DNA from 4 places in the Paraliobacillus sediminis genome. Region 4 is predicted to be linked to each of the others. Evidence: riboswitches for the same ligand, from Rfam matches in the RefSeq annotation. Region 4 holds a riboswitch; each other region holds the start of a gene.
The links. Region 4 has a riboswitch for cyclic di-GMP ahead of D2K60_RS12340 (ketoacyl-ACP synthase III). Riboswitches for the same ligand answer to the same signal wherever they lie in the genome.
Positions count from the first base shown of each region.

Region 1: another riboswitch for cyclic di-GMP. It lies ahead of D2K60_RS03785 (putative bifunctional diguanylate cyclase/phosphodiesterase); the one in region 4 lies ahead of D2K60_RS12340 (ketoacyl-ACP synthase III).
Region 2: another riboswitch for cyclic di-GMP. It lies ahead of D2K60_RS17965 (competence type IV pilus major pilin ComGC); the one in region 4 lies ahead of D2K60_RS12340 (ketoacyl-ACP synthase III).
Region 3: another riboswitch for cyclic di-GMP. It lies ahead of D2K60_RS07680 (HD-GYP domain-containing protein); the one in region 4 lies ahead of D2K60_RS12340 (ketoacyl-ACP synthase III).

Region 1 is NZ_QJSI01000001.1:872,047-877,859, reverse strand. It holds gene metE (5-methyltetrahydropteroyltriglutamate--homocysteine S-methyltransferase) at 1-926, shown strand, start outside; gene D2K60_RS03795 (spore coat protein) at 1,890-2,285, opposite strand; gene D2K60_RS03790 (hypothetical protein) at 2,305-2,586, opposite strand; gene D2K60_RS03785 (putative bifunctional diguanylate cyclase/phosphodiesterase) at 2,777-5,038, opposite strand; cyclic di-GMP riboswitch class I at 5,133-5,215, opposite strand; gene D2K60_RS03780 (iron-sulfur cluster assembly accessory protein) at 5,406-5,711, shown strand; gene D2K60_RS03775 (hypothetical protein) at 5,798-5,813, opposite strand, start outside.
Region 2 is NZ_QJSI01000003.1:1,017,251-1,023,063, forward strand. It holds gene radC (RadC family protein) at 1-34, opposite strand, end outside; gene D2K60_RS17940 (SPOR domain-containing protein) at 220-1,149, opposite strand; gene pilO (type 4a pilus biogenesis protein PilO) at 1,305-1,955, opposite strand; gene D2K60_RS17950 (hypothetical protein) at 1,957-2,484, opposite strand; gene pilM (type IV pilus biogenesis protein PilM) at 2,526-3,467, opposite strand; gene D2K60_RS17960 (prepilin peptidase) at 3,481-4,236, opposite strand; gene D2K60_RS17965 (competence type IV pilus major pilin ComGC) at 4,299-4,628, opposite strand; cyclic di-GMP riboswitch class II at 4,684-4,764, opposite strand; gene D2K60_RS17970 (type II secretion system F family protein) at 4,818-5,813, opposite strand, start outside.
Region 3 is NZ_QJSI01000002.1:317,433-323,245, reverse strand. It holds gene D2K60_RS07690 (alpha/beta hydrolase) at 1-244, shown strand, start outside; gene D2K60_RS07685 (YwaF family protein) at 309-1,025, shown strand; cyclic di-GMP riboswitch class I at 1,156-1,251, shown strand; gene D2K60_RS07680 (HD-GYP domain-containing protein) at 1,387-2,370, shown strand; gene D2K60_RS07675 (YpzI family protein) at 2,429-2,566, shown strand; gene D2K60_RS07670 (GNAT family N-acetyltransferase) at 2,853-3,434, shown strand; gene D2K60_RS07665 (LURP-one-related/scramblase family protein) at 3,882-4,076, shown strand; gene D2K60_RS07660 (GNAT family N-acetyltransferase) at 4,210-4,764, shown strand; gene D2K60_RS07655 (isochorismatase family protein) at 4,858-5,415, shown strand; gene D2K60_RS07650 (class I SAM-dependent methyltransferase) at 5,518-5,813, shown strand, end outside.
Region 4 is NZ_QJSI01000002.1:1,246,699-1,252,511, reverse strand. It holds gene D2K60_RS12355 (hypothetical protein) at 23-202, shown strand; gene D2K60_RS12345 (hypothetical protein) at 1,213-1,566, opposite strand; gene D2K60_RS12340 (ketoacyl-ACP synthase III) at 1,579-2,592, opposite strand; cyclic di-GMP riboswitch class I at 2,637-2,726, opposite strand; gene D2K60_RS12335 (PAS domain S-box protein) at 3,112-3,903, opposite strand; gene D2K60_RS12325 (hypothetical protein) at 4,753-4,974, shown strand; gene D2K60_RS12320 (CBO0543 family protein) at 5,535-5,813, shown strand, end outside.

The DNA of each region.
Region 1 (5,813 bases), on a different contig from region 4:
TAACAACGAGTGAATATGAACAGTATATTCGTGACTATATTAAGAAATGGATAACGATTCAAGATCAAATTGGACTTGATGTCCTCGTTCATGGAGAACCTGAACGTACGGATATGGTGGAATATTTCGGCGAAAAACTGAATGGTTTTATTGTTACGAAGCTTGGCTGGGTGCAGTCTTATGGCTCACGTTGTGTAAAACCGCCAGTAATTGTTGGTGATGTATCTTTTGCAAATCCAATGACAGTAAAAGAAATTGTCTATGCCCAATCATTAACAACAAAACCGGTAAAAGGCATGCTTACTGGACCAACAACTATTTATAATTGGTCGTTTGTGCATGATGACTTACCTCGTAAAACCGTTCTAAACCAAATTGCTATTGCATTAAAGGCAGAAATAGAAATACTAGAAGAAAATAATATTAAGATTATTCAAGTGGATGAGCCAGCATTACGTGAAGGTCTACCATTAAATCGCGATAAATGGGCAGCTTACTTAGAAGATGCGGTTACTGCATTTAGATTAGCCACATCAACAGTTGAAGTTGATACTCAAATTCATACCCATATGTGTTATTCGAATTTTGAAGATATCTTTGAAGCGATTGATGGGCTTGATGCAGACGTAATCTCAATTGAAACGTCAAGAAGTCATGGAAACCTGATCTCTACTTTTGAAGAGAATACCTATAATAAGGAAATTGGACTTGGTGTTTATGATATTCATAGCCCGCGTGTTCCAAGTATAGAGGAAATCAAGCAAAATATTAATCGCGCATTACAAACGATTTCACCAAATCAGTTCTGGATTAATCCAGACTGTGGGTTAAAGACTAGGAATGAAGCTGAAACAGTAGAAGCACTCCAAACGATGGTAGATGCTGCAAAGATCATAAGAAAAACAGCACTATCTTATCAAAAATAGAACAGTAACATTAGCAAGTCCTCCACCGTTATCTGCGGTGGAGGACTTTTTTATTGGGTCGAAACACAAATGTTATATTACTAATATTACTCAATTTTCGGAGCGTAAAACAGGCTTTTAAGTCTCGGCATAACTAGGAAATCTCTAATCATCATGGTAATTCATCTGACTAACTTGATAGAAACTGCGACGTACCAGAAGACCTTACCCGTTCTACAGTGAAATGGGATCGCTTTCCGTGGGCACGGCTTCAGCTAACTCGGATAAGCAAAAATCGCTTTCCGAGTGGATCTTCAGTCCGCGCTGTTCCCACAGGAGTCTCACCCATTTCACCGCTTCACTAATTTTGTCTATAAATATATGATAAGTATCCTTTTGCATATGTAATTAGAAATACCGACAACTTTATTAATAACAAAAACACAAATTTTTCAATGAGCATTCTAATAATTTCTGTCCTTAATATTATTCATATTTAGAAATAGTTGCTCTAATCAGCGAAGGAAGCAAATGCTTGACACTCCTACGGGAACAGCACGAACCGAAGATCCTCTATAGAAGCGATCTTTGCTTCTATAGATAGCTGAGGTTGTGCCCGTGGAAAGGAAAAGCATTTGCTGACGTAGCGAGTAAGATCCGAATGTTACGTCGCAGTTGATGCTTATTGTGATGGAAAGGGAATTACTATGTCAACATATGAACCTCTCTCAATTGAAATCCATTTCAATAAGAAGTGCCTAAAGAATGTGTTGTGTATTTCCAAAGCGAGTTAAGCCTGTAGTGTTTTCATCTGTATATATCGACGTTAAGTATTAGGCTTCTGTTTTTTTTACTAACATTTTTAAAAGTAGGTACATTTTGCTTAAAGAAACATAGAATGCTACTGAACCAATTATTATGGCTCAGTAGCAGGGGAATTAATGGGATATTATTAGTTAATGGAAAGGAGAACGTTTCTTTTTATTAAAGAATGTCTAACTGTGCAACAAGTGTTAAAAGAATCTGTAAAAGCACTTGGATGGATGCTGCAACATCCGTGTCGGTAGTTGTTACTTTAACAGATTCACTTCCGTCAATTACAATAAGTTGTCTGTTAGATTGATCAATTCTAGAATATCCTAATAGTTCTTCTGTTACCTCTTGTGCTCTTGAACTACTAGCTATTGAAATGTTTACTACAATAACTATTGCTACTTGTAATGCAACTTGTAAAGAAACAGCCACCTGGGTATCAGTTGTATCAACAGTTACATCTGTTGAGTTCAAAATAAAAATTGCCTCTCTTGATTGCTGCTCGATGCCAGAAATTTGGTCTGCATACTGACTAACCGCTCTTGATTGATTACTCGTTCTACTCACATTAATACCTCCCTCTTTTTTATGACTCCGAATTATTTTTATTACGCTTAATTTTTTGCAATTTTTCAATTAACGCCTCTGTTTGAACTGTCATTGTTTTCTCGCTATTTTGTTGGTCAGCTAAAAATGCTTCAGTTTGCGATTTGAGTCCTTCAACCGACTTTTTAAGTTGGCTTTTTTCCTCATCAGACAGTTCTGTATTTCTAGAAATATTTAGTCTCTTAAAAATATCAGAGACATGTACTTGAATCAAATCACTTGATATTTGATTCAATTGGTTTTGGATATCCCCATCTGTCAATGTTCTCCCCCCTCTTGGCTAAGTTTGCTTACACCATATATATATACAATTATCATAAATGTGAGCGGGTACTTATCACAGATAGCAATAGAATAGATAGATGTTACTGATGGATACAACCACTAACTAAAAAAGCAACCGACACAATCATTGACTGTGACGATTACTTTTTATTAACTAGCAATTTTCATTATACTGTTTTTGTTTTAGAGTAATCGCTAAGTAGAGCTTCAAATTCATTAGCAGGTGACGGTTTAGCATATAAGTAACCTTGTCCATATCGACATTGATGTTCTAAAAGAGCTTTGGCTTGCTGTTCTGTTTCTATTCCTTCTGCAATTATATTTAAATTTAAATTCATACCAATATCAATAATTGTTTTTACAATGGAAAAGTCTTTTTCATTATCAATATCATCGATAAAGGATTTATCTATTTTAATTGTACTAATCGGCAACTCTTTTAGGATATGTAATGACGAATATCCTGTACCAAAGTCATCGATAGCTGTTTCAACGCCAAGTTCTCGCAATCCACTTAAAACTTGAATCGACTCTTCAATGTCATGCATGATACTCTCTGTTATTTCCAATTCTAAATACTTTGCCGAAAGACCTGTTTCTTTTAAAACATTACTTACAAGTACAACAAAATTATCCTGTTCAAACTGTTGGACAGAAACATTTACGGAAACAGCTAACGCTTGAAAACCATTTTGCTGCCAGTCTACATTCTGCTGACAAGCCTTACGCATGACCCATTCACCAATCGACAGTATTTGACCTGACTCCTCTGCTATAGGAATAAATTCTACAGGAGACACTTGACCTAACGTTGGATGCGTCCATCTTAACAGCGCCTCCATTCCGACTACTTCACCAGTCGCAATATTTATTTTAGGTTGATATAAAAGGGCTAACTGATTAAGTTCAATTGCATTTTTTAACTCAATCTCAATTGTCATTTTTCGGGTAATAATCTCATTTAATGCAGCATTAAAAAAGTAATATTTATTCCCTTTATTCTTTGCAATATACATCGCTGCATCCGCATGCTTGAATAGTTTATCACCGTCTAATCCATCCGTTGGATACATACTGATTCCTATACTCGGTGTAATTGATATTTCATGATAATCAATCAAAAAGGGTTGAAGAAAAACGCCCAGTAGGTTATCCGCTATTTCGCTGCAACTGCTTTTATTATGATCTGGCAAAATAACGACAAACTCGTCTCCCCCAACCCGATAAATATCTGTCGTGCAACCTAATTTTTCTCTTAATCTGTCCGCGGCTATTTGTAAGACACGATCTCCAATTTGGTGTCCTAATGTATCATTAATTGTCTTAAAACGGTCTAGATCCATTAGTAACAAGGCCACTGGTCGATTAGATTCCCTTGCTATGTTCATCGTTGTTCCTAAATCTTCAATAAAAGCCGTTCTATTTTTCAATCCAGTTAATGTATCATGATAAGCTAAGTTTCTATACTCACTTACTAACTTACTATTTTTCCGCATAATTACTAACTGCCGTCCGATGATCATCAGGAAGGAAATACTTAACCCTAAACTTAGCGCATTAAGTTTCCAATTATAACTTTGTGTTACAAGGATTAATAATATAATCGTACTAATATAAGGTAAAAAGTTTTCCCTGTTGTTAAAGTAATTAATGACCTTCCAGTCTAACTCTTCTGTATTCGAGTGCACAAACTTCCCTGAAGAGCCGATCATTAAGATAGCGTAAAGCCAGAAAACATCAACAAGGCTACCAATCTGATAGCCACCCATCAATGATAAATAAGCATAGTACAGATCAGCAACTACTTGGAAAAAGAAGCCAATAATTATAAATATCATTACCTCTTTCTCTTTCGAATCATATGATAAAAAATACAAATTAGTAATCGCAAACAAGATACTAATACTACATATTAAATACAATAATGTGATAATCGTGTCCATCATATCATCACCCTGGACAGCTTGGATTGTGCTCATTAAATAATACGTACCAACTGAAGTTGCAAAAGTCGTAAAGACTACTATTGAAAATAAATAGGGACTAGTAGACTTAGATGTTCTAATAACTCTTACTTTATATAGCAATCCAATTAGGAAACAAATATAAGCCACAAGCCATAGAAAAAATGATATCTCAGGATATTTCATCGAACCTGTCGTGAGTAGTGATACGAACCAATTAAGATTGGAAACTGTATGCAATAATAAACCAATACTAAGAATTAGCCAAAAAAAACGCTGCTTATCTGGAGTGATACGATAAGCTTTATTTACCCAAATAAAAGCAATGCTTCCTACTATAATTTGAATTCCAATAGTAAGAAAAGAACGTAGCCAATCATTATTCTGTAAAAATAATAGGATAATATAATAGAGCACTGCTATACCCAATATAGTGAAGATTGCGTTACGTTTAGTAGACATCATGTTATCTTACTCCCGTCCTCAAGATAATCCCAACAAATATAAAAAAGCTATTCCCAATGGAAATAACTTTTTAATTACCAGTTATCGTCATCCATTTGGTAACACAGCCACCATAGGTCACCCTTTAGGTCTGTTGCTTTGCGTCCTTATTTTTCAATAAGTTTGCCTTTTCAATGAAAAGAACTTCTTTTTTATAGTATAGTTCAATTGTACCATACTGGAAATTATTATGCGGTACTTTATAACTGTTATATTACTTTTATTTTGACTATCATTTTTATTTGATAGCTGGACTCTATGCAAAATACTTTATTTTTTTCGTTAACACAGTGATAATAGATATATGATAGAAAAGAGGTGTCAAGAAATGAAATGTAAAATGAATCGTAATGCTGCAAAAGTACTTAAAGGTTGGTTAGAAAGTGATGGTGCAGAAGGAAAAATGGTTCGAGTTTATGTAACCGAAATGCACGGCAATCATGCACACTATGATGTGATGTTAGATACACCGACAGAACATGATGAAATAGTTAAAACGGATAAAGATATCGATGTGTTACTAGATGCAAGAGAAGATTTTTTAGATGGCGTCTGGATTCAGTATTTCTTTGTTCCACAAGAAGGATTTGCAATTAGTAACAAATCAAAAGGATTACCACCACAGCATCATTAAAAAAACACGCGTCTGTCTCCAAATCCTTTGGTAGCAGACGCGTGTTTTTGTTTAAACTATATTTTGCAGCATTTAATTTTCAATAGTTAATCCCACTCCTTT
Region 2 (5,813 bases), on a different contig from region 4:
GTATATCTTTCATCGTTACATGTATGCTTGTCATCTATTCACCTCAGTACACATTTTATATAAGTAATTTTACCGAGTAACGGAATAGAAAACAAATCTGCATTTCTGAAATTCGGCCCTCTAATTAGTATATAAAAATATAATTTAGCTCAGACAAAAACAACACTTCTTTATTTTATTAATGGTAGGAATTACATTTCAACTAATTCTTAAGTTTTTTTATATTCTTTGATAAAGTTGCCATATCTCTAGTAATTGTAGTTGTTTATCTTCAATGCTTTCACCAGCAGCGATCATGGTGACAATTTTTTCAATCGATTCTTTCCACACTGTAACATTTTCTGGTAATCCTTCCGGCACTTCTGCCAACCAGTTCTTCCACGCCTCAAGTTGCTCGGAATCTGAAGCTTGGTTAACCCCCTCAACTGTATCTGTCCATAAAGTAGGGAATGTTTGTAACCATTCTATCACTTGCGGATTAAAATCGGCATTCCTTTCTGTTGTTGACCATGCACGTGCATATGCTTCCAACCCTTTTGCTTCCATATCACTTGCGATGGATTTCGCCGCTTCTTCCGTAGAAGTGATTCCGACAAATAATCGAAGTTGATCTCCTTCGTCCCACACCATTGGATTATATCCAGTGGCTACTACTTTATCCTGCCATTCAGTTGCTTTTTCTTTCGTTGAAAATACACCTACCTGAACAACAAAGGCTTGTAATGCCTCTAATGTCATACTTTCCCCATCAACAGTTTCAGCCGCCACGTCAGTATTTGTCCTAGTAGCTTCTGAGGATATTCTATCATTTGTCGCCAGAGTATCTTTATCATCTATTTCAACAAACATCTTTAAAATAATAAATCCTAATATAACACTAATCCCAATCGCACCACATGCAGTAAAAATAAACGCTTTTACAACCGAACTATTACTTTTACTTTTTTTCTTATTATTCAATGGACTATCGGTTGAGTGATTTTTTTCAAAAACATCCACCTCTTCGATCCTATCATCTTTATCTACACTAGCCGCTTGCTCAAACCAAGTGATTTTTTCAGGATAAGAGTCCCTGCTATGATCTTTACTATCCTGACTTTGCTGTTTTTTATTATTTATTTTTACCGTGATTTTATTATTTTCATCCACCTTAATTCCCTCGTTTCCTATAACATTGGGTTCACTCTATCATAATCGATATGAAAAGGTGGACGAGTTTTGTCAGCACGCGATAGGCAATTACCAACATAAACTTGCAAAATAACAGTGATTTCTTTCTTGTAAACAAAAAAACAAGAGGACCATTAATCTTGGTCCTCTTGTTCCTGTTCCTCATCTTCTTGATCTTGATCTTGATCTTGCTCTTGGTCATATTCAAATACGGGTGTTTCTGTTTGTAATGCAGTTAGAGTTGGATTGTAAAAGGTAGTTAAACCGATGGAGAGTTCAATACTCTCATCTTCTGTCTGAACAAATTCAATATTATTAATCTCCACGATGCGATCCATATTAGTCAACTCTGTTAAAAACTGATTCATTACATCATAATTTGTTGCTAGTACTTCCATTTGATAATTCATTTTTGTAAGTTCAGATGTAGCATCTGTATCCTGATCACTAGCTACTTGATCTTCACTATTCGTCAACAAGGTTATTGTACTGTTCGTTTTATTCTTAATTTCTTCAACGTTCAAAATCAGTTGATTAATTGCCTTATCTATCGGTAATTGCCTTTGTAAATTCAATGAATTAGCAACATCATCTTCAACCTCTTGTTTACTTACATCTGCATTTTTGATCAATTGATCCTGTTCTTCAAGTTCTTCTTGTAAGTATCTTACTTCCTGTTGACTAGGATAAATAAATTGATAATAAGATAAAAAGGCAATTATAATAACTAGTAACACTACACCAATCGACATTAATGAATAGATACGTGACCATTTAAATATCATTTTAATCAGCCTCTTCCACTAAATAATCTGCATTAATCCCAAAATTAAAAGTTGCAACATAGTAATCATCCATTTTTTCTAAATTTATTAAATTTAAATTCTCAGCATATGTCGATTCGTTAATATTTTGACTGAAGTTGGCAGCTTGCGATAACGCACTTAAATGAATACCTATCGTTATACCATTTGTAATAGAAAATGAATAGTTCTCAATATACGTATCGTTTGGCAAATTGGCACGGACATCGTCTAATAAAAATAAAGACGGATAAATAGCAGTTTCTAATTGCTTAATTTGCATTTGCAAGGTCTGTTTTTGTTGTTCTACCATGTTAAGCGTATTAATTTCAGCTATAATCTCTGTATTATCTATTTTTTCTTGTTGTAAAGAATCATACTTGTTCTCAATATTTGTATGGAAAAGAAAGAGACTAATACTAATAAGAAGCAGACTGAACATAAATATAGCAATTAGTAGATATAGGGCCGTATTTACTTTCCTTTTTTCAACAAAATTTATTTCTACCATATGGTTAGTCCCCTTACCATGAAGTTTAATTGGTTTTTTCTTTACTTTCTTAGTGTCAATCCATATACAGTTGCATACTCTGCTGGTAAATCGTTCGGAAATGCAATGGTTTTGACTGGTAAATTAAATCGTGAAGTCAATAATTCATTTATTGACTTTTGTCCTGGAAAATCACCGATTAATAATAAATCAGAAACTTGAGCATCGCCTGACATAATAGAATATTGATAGAAATCCATAAAACGTTCTATCGTTACGAACTGTTCATCGACCAGTTCTCTCCATATATTTTCATCAGCTTGCATCGAATCTTCAAAAACCTCATTATTCAAGACCACATCATAACTATTCAAATGAATATGGCGATTAAAGATCGGCTTCTGGTTATTAAAAACAGTTAAAACTAAATCCGTTTTATACCACTGGATCATAAGCAGATGTTCATCTTTATTTGCAAGGTCCAAATTATAATAAGTCCGATATGCTGACAGAAAAGATAGATCAGCAACTATCAGTTTTACATTCGCTTGCTCAAACACCTCTATGTAAGCTTTTAAGCGTTCATTTGGATATGCAAATAAAAGGATTTTATTCGTTTGTTCTTCTTCTGTAATAACTTCAAAATCTATAACTGGATTTTGAAAAGGAAGACGAATACTACCATCTAATTCTAATTCGATATATTTTTTCACTTCATCTTTAGTTAATTGTTTAGGTACAGATTCTTCTCGCATCGTAACGAAAGCATCCGGGACGCAAAATGTAAGGTGCTTATTCTTCCATTTTTTATCTTTAACTAGATTTTTAAAGATAGTAGTTAATCTTTTTTGATCTAAAATTCTACCATCCTCAACAACGCCTTGTTCCAATGGTATTTCTCCATAGTCACTAGCAGCTGTAACGTTTTTTTTAGATGAAACAAGATATCGAATCATCGTATCATTTATGGCGATGTTTATTCTATCTTTATTAAGTAGATTCATTTGTGTTCATCCTTTAAAAAAATGATGTAATATACCAATTGATTATGTAATTACCAAAATAATAAGTAGTTAATGCAGCCAGACAAATAGAAGGGCCAAATGGTACCGGACTTTTACGGTTAATTTTTTTAGTAGCCAATAATAGTAATGTTATAAGTGTACCGAAAATAGTAGCTAGAAAAAATGTCAGCAGGATTCCTTTATATCCTAACACAATTCCTAGGATAGTGAATAACTTCATATCACCCGCGCCCATCCCGCCTTTACTAACCAGAATGATAAGTGTTAATAATAAAAATCCCACCGCTGCACCAACCAATGAAGACCACCATGGTTCTAACGGATCTATGATACGTAAGATAATTAAAAACGGTAGGAAAAATAATAAGATTTTGTTAGGTATTAGCATATATGTGATGTCTGAAACAACAATAATTACACATAAAGAAGTGAGTAAAACTGCCATTACTAACTCCAGTTGAAAACCAAAAAAATAATAGCTAAAACTGAAAAGGAAAGCTGTAGATAATTCTATTGTAGGGTAAAGAGGAGAAATCTTTTCTTTACAGTTTCTGCATTTACCAGCTTGAAACAGATACGAAATAATCGGAATCAACTCATACCAATGCAATGTCTTATCACAACGGGGGCAATAAGAACGATCAGATTCTAAAAAGTTGTCATTTGGTATACGTAAACCAACAACATTGTAGAATGAACCAAATACACTTCCAAAAACAAAAAAAATAACGATATAATAGACTTCCATATTTTTTATCTCCTAATTATGTATAAAAGACCCCTTTGAAAAGGGGTCTTTTTAAATTATTATTACGGGGTGTATTCATATTGATTCGTATCTGTATCAAAAGAGACTGTACCCTCTGGTAGTTCATCATTATCCTCAAGATAACCAAGTCCTACAAGATCATCTGCATCCATACCATCAGTGAATTCATCTTGTACATCTGCTAATCTTGCTGCATCAAGTATCAATTCAATTTGTGCCTCATCAGCATCCTCTTCTGCATCACCAATAATATTCCCAATTGCAGGAACGGCAATTGCTACAATAATACCCAAGATAACAATAACTGCTAAAAGCTCTACTAATGTAAAACCTTTCTCATTGCGTAACATTTTCTTCATTCTAGTTAACATTTTATTATTCCTCCTCATTTAATTTTTTTGATAAAAAAAGACTCACAGCATAAAAAATGGTGTCAGCCGGTTGCACTACTAGCTCAAGTTTATCCAAGTGCCCAGTTACAGATAAACCCTCATCGCTTCTACTATTCGTTTTATACTAATAGTTCTATTATACTATACTTTTGTAACCTGTCTACACTTTTAGATGTTTTCAAATAAACTAAACATAGGTATTACGATCGCTAAAACAATTGCGCCTACTATTACTGCTAAAAATATAATCATTACCGGTTCAATGAGCGACTTAAACTTCTCTGATGACTCATCTAACTCTTGTTCATAAAAGTCAGAAACTTTTTTCAACATCGCATCAATGGAACCTGTTCGCTCTCCTACAACAATCATTTGCGTAATTAATTTAGGGAAGACCCAATGTTTTTCCATCGGTGTTGCTAATGACTCTCCCTTTTCAAGTGAATCCCTACTTTCACGCAAAACGCGTTTGATCACTTTATTATCTATAACACGTTCCGTTATTGTAACAGCTTGTAAGATTGGTACAGAACTATTTAACAATGAACTCAATGTTTGTGTCATTCTAGCAAGTAAAGACTTTTGAATAAACATACCGAATATTGGAATACGAAGTTTTACGACATCAAATAAATAAGAAATGTTTGGTCTTCGATTTAATAATCTAATAGTCACACCCAATACTAGTACTAGTAACATCATAACCCACCAATAAGCTTGAACAATATCACTAATACTTAATATTGCTGCCGTATATGGTGGTATTTCTTGGTCGAAAGATAGGAACATGTCCGTGAAAATCGGTACAATAAATGCAAGTAAAAAAATAGTGATAAATACGGCAACAATTCCAACCACAATTGGATATGTTAACGCAGTTATGATCTTTTGCTTTAACTGGTACTGTTTTTCATAATAGGTAGCCATCCGATCAAGAATTTCATCTAAATTACCACTAACTTCTCCAGCATGGATCATACTAATTAATAATTCAGGGAAAAGACGTGGGAATTCTGCTAAGGCATCAGATAGTCCTATTCCTTCTTCTAGATCGCTTTGAATTTGTTGTAGCGCTTTTTTAAGTGGCTTACTATGTGTTTGTTCTTCTAAAATAGACGTCGTTTCTACTAATGTTATACCGGCATCTATTAACGTCGAAAATTG
Region 3 (5,813 bases), 930 kb from region 4:
GTCTATTGAAAATCATGTAAAAGCTGATACACCACCTGCTTTTATATGGCATACGGCAGATGATGATGCCGTTCCAGTAGAGAACAGTCTCCAGCTATCTAGTGCGTTAAGTAAGAATAAAGTTCCTCATGCATTACATGTTTTTGAGAGTGGAAGACACGGACTTGGACTTGCGGATGAATTGGAAGATGTTAAATGGTGGACCTCCGCCTGTGAAATGTGGCTAAGAAAAAGAGGATTTTAAAATTTTTAAATATTATTTCAAATAGATTCGGATAATGCATTTTTTAGAGGGAGGAGATTATAAAATGGGTGAGTTATTTCGTTTTAATCAGATAGATTATCCATTTCAATTGTTTTCTCTTTCCCATATTAGTATGATGCTGTTAACATTTGTTTTGATAGGATGGATGTATTTTTACAGAGATAACATAAAAGAAAAGTATAAGAAACATGTCAAGTATACTTTACTTGGTGTTTTAATAGTTGGAGAAATTTTCTTTCAATTATGGTATCTACTTCATGATAAGTGGGATCTGATCATCAATTTACCGTTGCAATTGTGTTCAATCTCCTTATATTTATGTGCTGTTATGTTACTGACAAGGAGTTATAAGGTATTCGAAGTAGCTTTTTTTGTGAGTATGATCGGGGCATTTATTGCCGTAATCACTCCAGAACTTTTTTTCGGTATCCCACATTTGCGATTCTTTCAATTTTTCTTCGTCCACATAGCCATCATACTATCCTGTTTTTATATGATATGGATTGAAGGATTTAAACCTACTATTAAATCCGTTATGAAAGCATTTGTCACGCTTAATATAATAGCTGGATTTGTATTTATCATCAATCAAATCATAGGCTCAAACTATATGTTCTTATCAAGAAAGCCTAGCAATGTAAGTATAATTGACTTTTTAGGACCGTATCCATGGTATATTTTATCGTTTGAAGTTGTTGCCTTCACATTATTTTTTCTTTTATATCTAGTTGAAATTAAATTTAGTTCAAAAAAGATTTGAATGTTATTGTAAGCAACATGCACCTGTTACTATTTAAATAAATGTCGAAATATGTTGAAATATAATCATAAATACGCTATTCTTAAAATAGTACTAAAGTATCAATAAAAGACAGTAATTAAATAGAATATCACGAAAAAGGCAAACTATTTGAAAAAATAGGACGCAAAGTCATGGGTCTAAGGTACGGCTTAATAGCCGAACTATTGATTGCCAGACCACCAAATTACATGAACCTTTATTTTGGCTATGCATTTATTTGTGATAGCTTTTTTTTATACGCTTTTATCGAATAGCTAATAGTTATGGGAATAGGTCTATATTAATTAGTATTTATAGATTATAAAAATGAGGTGTAAACATGAGACTAATTAATATCTCAGAGTATGACAACAAAAGTATGATACTTGCTAAACCAATTTATGATTCGAACAAACGTATATTACTCGCAACTGGTCGAACAATCGATCCTAAAATACAATCTAGACTAGAGAATATGGGCATTAACTTTCTTTTTATAGAGGATGAAGTATCCAAAGGGATTACAATTGAAGATATGCTTGATATGCCTACATGGACGGATGCAATTCAAGCAGTTAAAACTTTTTATGAATATGCGATGAATAAAAAGACACCTGAATTAAAACCCATTCAGCAAGTTGCAGGTATATTGCTTAAAGAAGTAAAACATAGACCAACACTTATACTTATTCCATCGGGAACAATGACAAAGGAATTGCAGCCTTATGCACATGCGGTTAACGTAACAATCCTTGCTTTATTAACAGCTAAAGAAATGGGCTATAACGATCTAAAACTTAGGGATTTAGCAATTGGCTCATTGCTACACGATATCGGTAAAGCAATAGATGCAGATGAGAAGAAACATCCTGATTTGGGGTTCCAATTTTTGCGAAATATTAGTCAGTTTAGTATTGTATCAGCACATATTGCTTATCAACATCACGAAACATTAGACGGAAAAGGTTTTCCACGACAAATAAAGGATAATGACTTTTTAGAAATCGCTCAAATTTGTGCCGTAGCGAACCGATACGATAATTTGATAGTAAAAGAAAAAGTTCCACCTCATGATGCTATGGAGGCAATCATGGCTACGTCAGATCATATCTATTCGTACAAAATTGTAACTGCTTTTAGTCAATCAGTCGCGACTTATCCACCAGGAACGAAAGTACTAATTAATCATAATCAACCGGCAATTGTTACTGAAATAAATAAACATTTCCATCGACCGATGATAAAGATGCTTTCAAACGAAAAAGTGATAGATTTAATAGATAATCCCACTTTTATGATAAAACCATTTGAATCCGCTGTATAGATAAACTTTGAATAAATTCCCTTTAAACAACTCATCTTATCGTAAGGAGGTGTTTAAAGTGGGAAAAGACCGTCAAGAAAAGAAATTAAGAGAAAGTGGCCGTGTTGAATCCGATCGAGATCAAGATCTAGGTAAAGCGGGAGCAACAAAAATGTCTAGTCCTGAAGAAGGCAGAAAACTGAATGATGGGAAATAAGAAAACATAACAACGTCGAAACATAATAGATTTCAAAGCACTTTTCTTATTACAGAAAAGTGCTTTTTGTTGTATAAGAAACGAAATAAAAAAACGATTTATTGGATATTTATGTTAAAATGATTATTATGATCGATAGTTCTTAAGACAAACGAGAATAGATGAATTTAAGAGTTAAAACAGAATTATTGGAATGGTTTTTCTAACTTAATTATTCAAGTTTCTGATCTGAACAGTTCCTATACTGGGAATGTAAGTATAAGCTTTGATTCAGGGAGGATTAAAAATTGTGTTTGATGAATTAGTTGGCGAGAAAGTACGAATTGTACCAATGGAAAAGCATCATATACAGGGGTTATATGGCATTGGGAACGATCCAATGATATGGGGTCATTTACCCATAACAATACAAACCGAAAATGATATGAAGTTCTTTGTTGAAGATGCATTAGAAAATAAAAATAGCGGAAGAGAGTTCCCCTTTGTTGTTATACTTTGTAATTCGAATAAAATTGTAGGTTCTACACGATTTTTGAACATCTCGCATCCTAATAAAAGTTTGGAAATCGGTTGGACTTGGTACTCTCCAACTGTATGGGGAACACATGTGAATATAGAATGTAAATACTTGTTATTAAAATTTTGCTTTGAAACCTTGAAACTAATACGAGTTCAATTTAAAACCGATGAAAGAAATATTAGATCACAAAAAGCGATAGAAAAAATCGGTGGAGTAAAGGAAGGCATATTAAGAAATCATATGATACGCGAGGATAAAACCTACCGGAATTCTGTGTTTTACAGTGTTATTGAGAATGATTGGGAATTAGTTAAGAAAAAACTAGAAGGTATATTAGGTAATTACTAAAATTAGAAAATGAATTGCCAATAATTATTTTAAAGGTGGTGGAATTATTAATTGGTTTATAATCTTAACAGTCACAATTCTTTTAATAATCGGCTACTTAAGCGCTTCTCATTTTTACTATAAATACGAAGAATATGATAAAGCACTCCAATCCAAAAAGAACAATAAAAATAACACACCAAAAAAGTAAAGGTACTTTTTCTATTGATTTTTTTTGCTAAGCGTAATACTGCTTAGGTAGATCCTGCGCTAGCTAAGAGACCTTATAGGGTCGTCAATGGCATTTAAATCATTAGAAACGTTACACTCCATCATCCATCTTAATCCTTAATCCTTTTACTTATTTTTCAGGTGCTGATGCGGTGACTAATTTAATGGCATATCAGACCAGTAACTTGAGTATTACTTTTGGAAATGTTTATAAACAAGTATGAATAGGAGGATTCTATGAATAAAGTATATCTTAAACAGAAAATATTTATCTCGGGTGGAAATTTCACTATAAATGCAAAGGATGAAGTTGAACGAGATAAGTATGTTATAAAAGGTAGTTTTCTTTTCATTCCAATCTTAATAATCACATTTCTTTCTATAATTGGATTCTTAAGTGCTTCTCATTTTTACTTTAAACGTGAGAAATAAGGCGACTTTGTCTTTTGTAAGAGTCATACCAATAAACTTTACACGTCAGCAGATCCATTTCGTAGTTATAAAGTATTAAAAGAGCGCGATCGGGTAGCAATATCAAATTTAGAAAGCGAGTTCAGGTTAAATTATGAAAATCACTGAAGAAAATTTCGCTGTAAATGAACTAACATACACGATTAAATCTCCAACAACTAAAGATGCCAAAGCTTTATCAGATTTACGGCTGCAAATTGATGGAGAAACAGAAAATCTTGACAGAATAAGAGGAGAAGGATACTTAGATATTACTAGTTTTGAAAAGATTATTAAAATAGATAATGAAAATGCTAGAAATCTATTTTTAGTTGCCACAGTTAATAATCGAATTATCGGATATTCAAGATGTCAAGGGAATCCATTACATAGATTTAATCATAATGTCACATTTGGGCTCTGTGTACTAAAAGAATTTTGGGCGTATCAAATTGGGAAAAATCTATTAAAGCAATCAATAACATGGGCAGACAACAATAATATCAAAAAAATCAATCTACGTGTGATGGAAGGAAACAGTCGAGCAATTAAACTTTATCAAAAATTCGGCTTTGAGATTGAAGGTATCTTAAAAAGAGATAAACTACTTTCTGACGGGATCTATTACAACACCATCTTGATGGCGAGATTTAAAGATGGATGGGATTAACTATTTTTCATTGTTTAATTTCGTAAAAAAAATTCAAGAGGTACAAGTCTATTTAAATTAAACGTTTCTTAAAATATGAAAGTGGGAAATCATGTGAATCAAATTTTATTAATCATTGATGCGCAACAAGAATTAATTGAAGGGAATCAAGAAGAAAGTGCTGTTTTCCAAAAAGAACAACTTATTACAAATATCAATTTAGTGATCGAAAAAGCTAGTAACTTAAAAGTTCCGATTGTTTTTGTAAGAGACTTAGAGGTCGCAGGTGGTAAAGGCAAAGGTTTTCAAGTTCATGAAGCAATTAATAAGCCTAAGGATGCAAAGTTCTTCGATAAACTTGCAACGAATGCGTTTCATGGTACAGGACTTCTAAACCACTTGAATGCTCAAGCAATTGAACATGTTGTTGTAATGGGTTGTGCAACCGAACATTGTATTGATAGTGCAGTCAGAACAGCCACTATTAATCGATTGGATGTCACGTTAGTCGGGGATGGACATACAACAACAGACAGTGCTGTTTTAAGTGCTGAACAAATCATCAAACATCATAACGAAACACTTCATGGACACTACAATGTTGAGAATTTTTCAATTGTAAGAAATACAGAAGAAGACTTGTTCACTCCGACACATAATTCCTATCGATAAAATTAAAATCAAATTCTTAATATGAATTTGTGAAAGAATCCTTTTTAATAAGTTGTAAAATCAAAAAGCAAGACTACCATTTTGAGAATAGGCTGGTGTCACATGGTATTTAATGAAAATCTTAAGGTTGTTATTGGTGCAGGGGAACACGATAACAATCCTGGATGGATTCAAACTCAAGAAAATGAACTGAATTTATTAAGAAGTGAAGACTGGCAGAATACGTTTTCTCCTCGTTCGCTTGAAGCAATTTTAGCCGAGCATGTTTGGGAACACTTAACTTATCAAGAAGGAATAGAAGCTGCAATGATTTGTTATGCATATTTAAAGCCTGGCGGTTACATACGTTGTGCTGTTCCTGATGGTTTTTTCCTTGATAAGGATTATCAGGATATAGT
Region 4 (5,813 bases):
AAATAGTAAAGGAGCAAGGTAAATGGAAAATAAAACATGTGCTAATTGTGGAAGCGTAAACTTTACGGAAGCAACAGATTATATGCCTATAAAGCCAAATAAAATGTCACTTAAAGGAACTAATAAAATTTATACATTTTGCTTAAATTGTGGAGAGGTTCATTCTATTCGTATTGAAGATACAACTATTTTTAAAAAGTGATGGAATTGTTGCTTTTCAACAAAGGGGGAAGAAATTGAAAAAGGACTTGGAAAAGAGACTTGTATATTTATTTACTGGAGAATTTTTTGCAATAATTGTATTTAATTTTGTATTCTTTTATCATGCTTTGAATCCAAACAAAAGTTATTCTATATTATATGTATTCTTTATATTAAATTTCATCTTACTACAAGGTGGTTTTTACTGGTTTGTAAAGTGGAGAAGTTTGAAGTCTAAAAGAATGATTTTTCCTAACCTTCACAAAATTTTAGACGTACTAAAAAAGATAAACCTTATTCTCATATGTATAGCACCTATTATTCTATTATTTGATATTTTTGTGTTAGAAAGGGTAGAGTTTTCGCGATTTATATTAACTATGTTTATCTATGTATTTGCTATTGTAGAGTATATAAACTATTTCCACGTACAATTGACAAATTATAAAAATGGAAGAGGAATGAAGTCTTCCATTGCCAAGTAACTTAGCAAATTTAGAAAAAGGCTGATAGTGAGTTAGTTAAACCAAACAGGTGCTTATGTTGAACAAGATCAACTAATAATATAAAGTCATTGCTGCACAGTAGACACATACTGCGCAACAACGGATTTCTCCTAAGAGAAAATACTTTAAAGGTATCCTATATAAGATACCTTCTTTAAATAATTGGTTCTAAAACACCAACATAAAAGAGCACTCGTCTTAACTGTAAGAAATTTAGTTCGTTTGGTAGATGCGCAGATTTATTAAAAAAGACAATAGGAAACAAGACCAGCAAAAAAGTGAATTACTAGAAAAATAAAAGGGGTTATCTAATTAGTTTTGTCTTGACATTTTACCGAAGGTCTAAATATTCTTTTGCAATTTTAAAACTTTTATTGTACTTTACCACAAAAAAACACCCCAGAAGTTAGATTCTTAAATCTAACTTCCGGGGTGCAGTACTTTTGAGGGCTTTTTGAATAAAAGATTAGTCTAATAAACCAAAAAAATCCTTATGCTTCTGCTATTAAATTTCTTTTGCTTCTGCTAGTGAATCTACAAAAACACCCTCAAACGAACTGACTTTTGCCAACTTATGCATTTGACCTTTGGAAATTACGGAAGATGGATTTATCATTACAATATTCTTAAAGCCATTTGACATATATAGCTTAAAACACGCTTCTAAAATAGGTAACATATCTTTTTTGGAAGCTGCAAGGTCCGTAGAATCAACTATTAATTTATAAGATGAAGGTACAATACCCTTCACATTTTCATTATAATCTGCAAGAAATGACTCGCCTTCTTCTTCTTTAAAAAAGCCGCCTACTGTAACGATTAGTTCTTTTCTCGTACTATTTTTTTCTACTTTAAACATAATTGTTCCTCCTTAAAATTGATATAAAATCGAAGCCATACTGTAGCCAACTGCAACAGAACAGAATACCACTTTATCTCCCTTTTTTATTTTACCGTTATCTAATGCATGCTCTAAAGCGAATATCGGACTAGTAACACCTGTATAGCCATATTCTTCACCTACAAATGTGTACTTATCTAACCCGATTTCTAATTTAGCTAGTGTTTCCTCAATTTCTGGTCTTGAAAATTGAGAGAAAATCCAATGGTCAATCTCTGAAAGATTCATTTGGTGATTATCCAACATCTGAACAATCATTCTTTTCCAATCATCTGAGAAAAAGCTAACGTCATGTGGGATGAATTTTAGTCTCTTATCATCAGTTGGGATGTCTTCATTAAATATATTTGAAAAACCTACAGCAGGGTAAAGTACAACATCAGATAGTATTGAATTAGTAAAGTAATTAGATGCCAAAATACCATCATTATCTCTCGTTTTTTCTAGTAAAAGTGAAGCGGCACCATCTGCAAAATTGGGATAGGTTATGGTGTCGTCTTTTCTAGAGATATTACTAATATTTACACTACTAATAATAAGTGCTTTCTGAAGTGATTCATTTGCTTTTAGATACGTACTTACTTGATCCAAAGCAGATAACATTCCAATGCAATTCGCATTCAAATCATAAACAATATGCGCATTCTTTGTTCCTAATTTATTATGAAGAAAAAGTGCATTACTAGGATAAGTATATTCTGGGGTATCTGAAACAAAAACAACCATATCAATATCATCAGCGGCAGTATTCGTACTTTTCATAACCTTATCGGCCACATTAATAGCCATAGTAATCGTACTTTCTTTTTTGGGATTTACTAAATATCTGTTTCCCCTTCCTAAATGATTCATCAAACCCTCAACTTCTAACCCTAATTTTTCAAAATGTTCTATAAAAAAATCATTATTAAAAGCCTCTTCTGGATGTACTGTACTAACTCCACTGATTTTTACATTAGGCAACATTTTATATTTCCTTTCCAACAAAAAAACCGCCATACAAGGGCGGATTTGTGTTCATTCCCTTTTTTGGTAACCTGGCAATCCTAGTAATCATTCATTACCGTAGACCCATGGCTTTGCGTCCTTACTTTTCAATAAGTTTGCTAGTATCGAAAGTTCATTTTTAATATATAGGTATCTTACACTATTAAAATTTAAAAGTCTATACATATTTTTTCTGGTTTTTCAAAGTTTCAATAGGTTTTAAGACCTATGTCTATAGCGTAACTGTCCGCAAGGTTCCTTGTATAAGTCGTTGGCTGCATAAAACCTATCCTATCCGATTTAACCAATTAATTAGAAGGTAAATTAGTTGAAGATTAGCGTCGAGGAAATCTCTTTAATCACAAAGAATAGCCCACATCCTAGGTATGGGCTATTTAATGTTTGCTTAATAGAGTGCAAGGAATGGACTACAATGGTCCTTTTTCATTTTAGTAGAAAAAATTACATAGTCAACACAGTTAGAAATACTATTCATAGGTCCTTCTAATTATGACTTCATTTCCTTTTAAAAAACCTCTTGTTATTACTATTTTTAACTTTTAATCCCAAGTAGGAAAGTGCATCTTTTACTGTAGCCATTGTTGGTATAGCGGATAAGTCTAGATTGAGGTTTGTGGCTATCATTGCTAATTCAGGTCGTAAACCAGTGATAATGGATTGAACCCCAAGTATAGATAAAACGTTGTTTATTCTAAAAAGATAATCTGCTACAACATGATCAAGACTATAAATACCTGAGAAATCAATAATTATACAGCTTATATTTTGATTCTGCACTTTCACTGGTATAATCTCTAAAAGCTGTCTTGCTCTTTGGTCATCAAAATTTCCGACTAAAGGAAGAACTGCTAATTCGCTACCCAGAGGAACAAGAGTTGCGGATAATTCATTTATATGTGTCATCATCTGTATTAGTTTCTGTTCTGCTTTTTTCCGTTCTGTTATATCTCTTACATATGTCTGAATGGCTTTTTGATCCCCGACTAATAAAGGGTGACAATATAGTTCAACATCAACTGTCGTTCCGTCCATTCTAAATATAGTTTCTTCAATAACATCGGCCGGATGTTCGTAGGCAGATTGTATTCTTTTCCTAATAGCGGTCTTAGAAGTTTCTTTAAAAATATCCAAAGGGCTAGACTCTATAACTTCAACTTTCTTTGCTCCAAAAAATTCTTCAGCTGCCTGATTTATATACATGATTCTATAATCAGTATGGATGATGAGTGGATCCAAAGAGTATTCCATAACATCAAGGTAATCGATTTTTGATATTTTGTCACTCATGATATTCACTCCAAATTTAATAATCTATTTATTATATCAAAGTTCATATACTAATGATATTAGATAGCTTTCATCCAAATTTAACCGTTATTATATTGCAAAGCAATTTTACTAGGGTGTTGAATATATTTATTAAATTTGGATATCTTAATCATATTGAAGGTGAGGTGAATCATTATGACATCAAAACGTCACGTATTATTTAATCTAACCATAATATTAATTCCATGGATATCCTTAATGTTTATAGGTAAGCGTAATGTAAAGCGCTATTCTATAGCGAGTATTATTATAGGTACTTATGAAATTATAAATCATATTTATGGACACCAACGCAAGTGGTGGAAGTTTTATGATAAACCGAAATCATTTATAAGAGATGAACTTCCTTTCGATATTGGTCCTTATATACCGCTTTCTATGTGGATACTTAAGATTTCGTATGGAAACTTTAAAAAGTTTGTATTACTTAATGCTTTTGTTAATGGAATCTTTGCGTTTATCTTCATGCCCCTTTTTAAAAAACTAAAAATTGTTCGTTTATATCGATTAAACTATTTTCAATTCTATATATATATACACTATAAAGCGTATCTATTGTATGGAGTGCAATATTTGTTTGATAAGGGACATGTTTTAAACCGATGGAACAAGATGGGCTGATTTAGCATCAATATCTATACTCTTCGCAACGTTTACTTCTTGTTTATACTGAATCATCTGTGTCCCTTCGATTCATAGAAACAGAGAAGAAATTCAACTAGAGTATCTTTAAAATCCGATATGAAAATTATTTCTATTAATAATAAAAAGGTTCAAATATATTCAACTAAAGTAGCCATCAGCAATATGACATCAGTTCACTCAACCTTTTTCTCCATTTTAAATCTTGCTGTTAGAAAAGATTTCATTTCCAATCTAACGATATATGTTTTAGGACATGAGTTTAGTTATGAGGGTTTTGTTACAGATAAACAAGAAGTAGATGAACTTTATAAATATGATTTATCTTTAATAATTGATGTGGAAGTAAAAAGAAAACTACAACGTTCATTCTCCATCCTTTATTAAATCAAAATGTTGTACATGATGAAATCTTTGTTAAAGAAGATGTATCAATATATTTAAAAAATCAACATGGTATGTAACCCATTTTACCCATTCAAGTGATAGGGATATCTGGGTGCATTTAATAGAGTGGAACTGACAGTTAAATACAATATGCGGATTGGAAAGGACAACGCTTCAATTCAGGTTGCCTTTTCCATATATAGTTTAATCTAATTTCATTTCATACTATCCATTAACTTGACTATGAAGGGAAACCACTACCCAATTAACAAAGTCATTTGTCGGCAGTACAACCATACTATAAAGAAATACGGAAACGAATACGTTTATTAAGTAATCGTCTCTTCTTCGTATTTGACTAAATACTGCGTAGCAAATATTTTTAATTTTTAAATGAATTTGTGAGAAAACAGTACAAATAAGCTGATCGTCTTTCTTATTTACTAATACTTTGTAACAAAAATCTTCACAATGATAAGATAAAAAAGTTATTGTGTATCCCTATAACTATATCTGACTTGGGAAAGGATAGTAATACGATTAGTCGGAGGAATGGTTTAATGTACATTTTAATTAATGTTTTCTACTTAATAGCAGGATATATATGGGGAGATTTGAAAAACTGGAAGAAGTATTATTCTACCATCTTATTCCTCATTATTGGATATTTTCTATATAATTTTCTACTTTATAATAAGTCCATGTGGCTTTTTCATGATTTAATATTACCTAATCATACTCTGATTACAATCTTAGCTATGGTTGTTTCTTACTCTGCGACAGTGTTAATTTATCTGGGAAGTTTTCCTGAAGGATGGCAAAAACGTTTCCTATGGTTT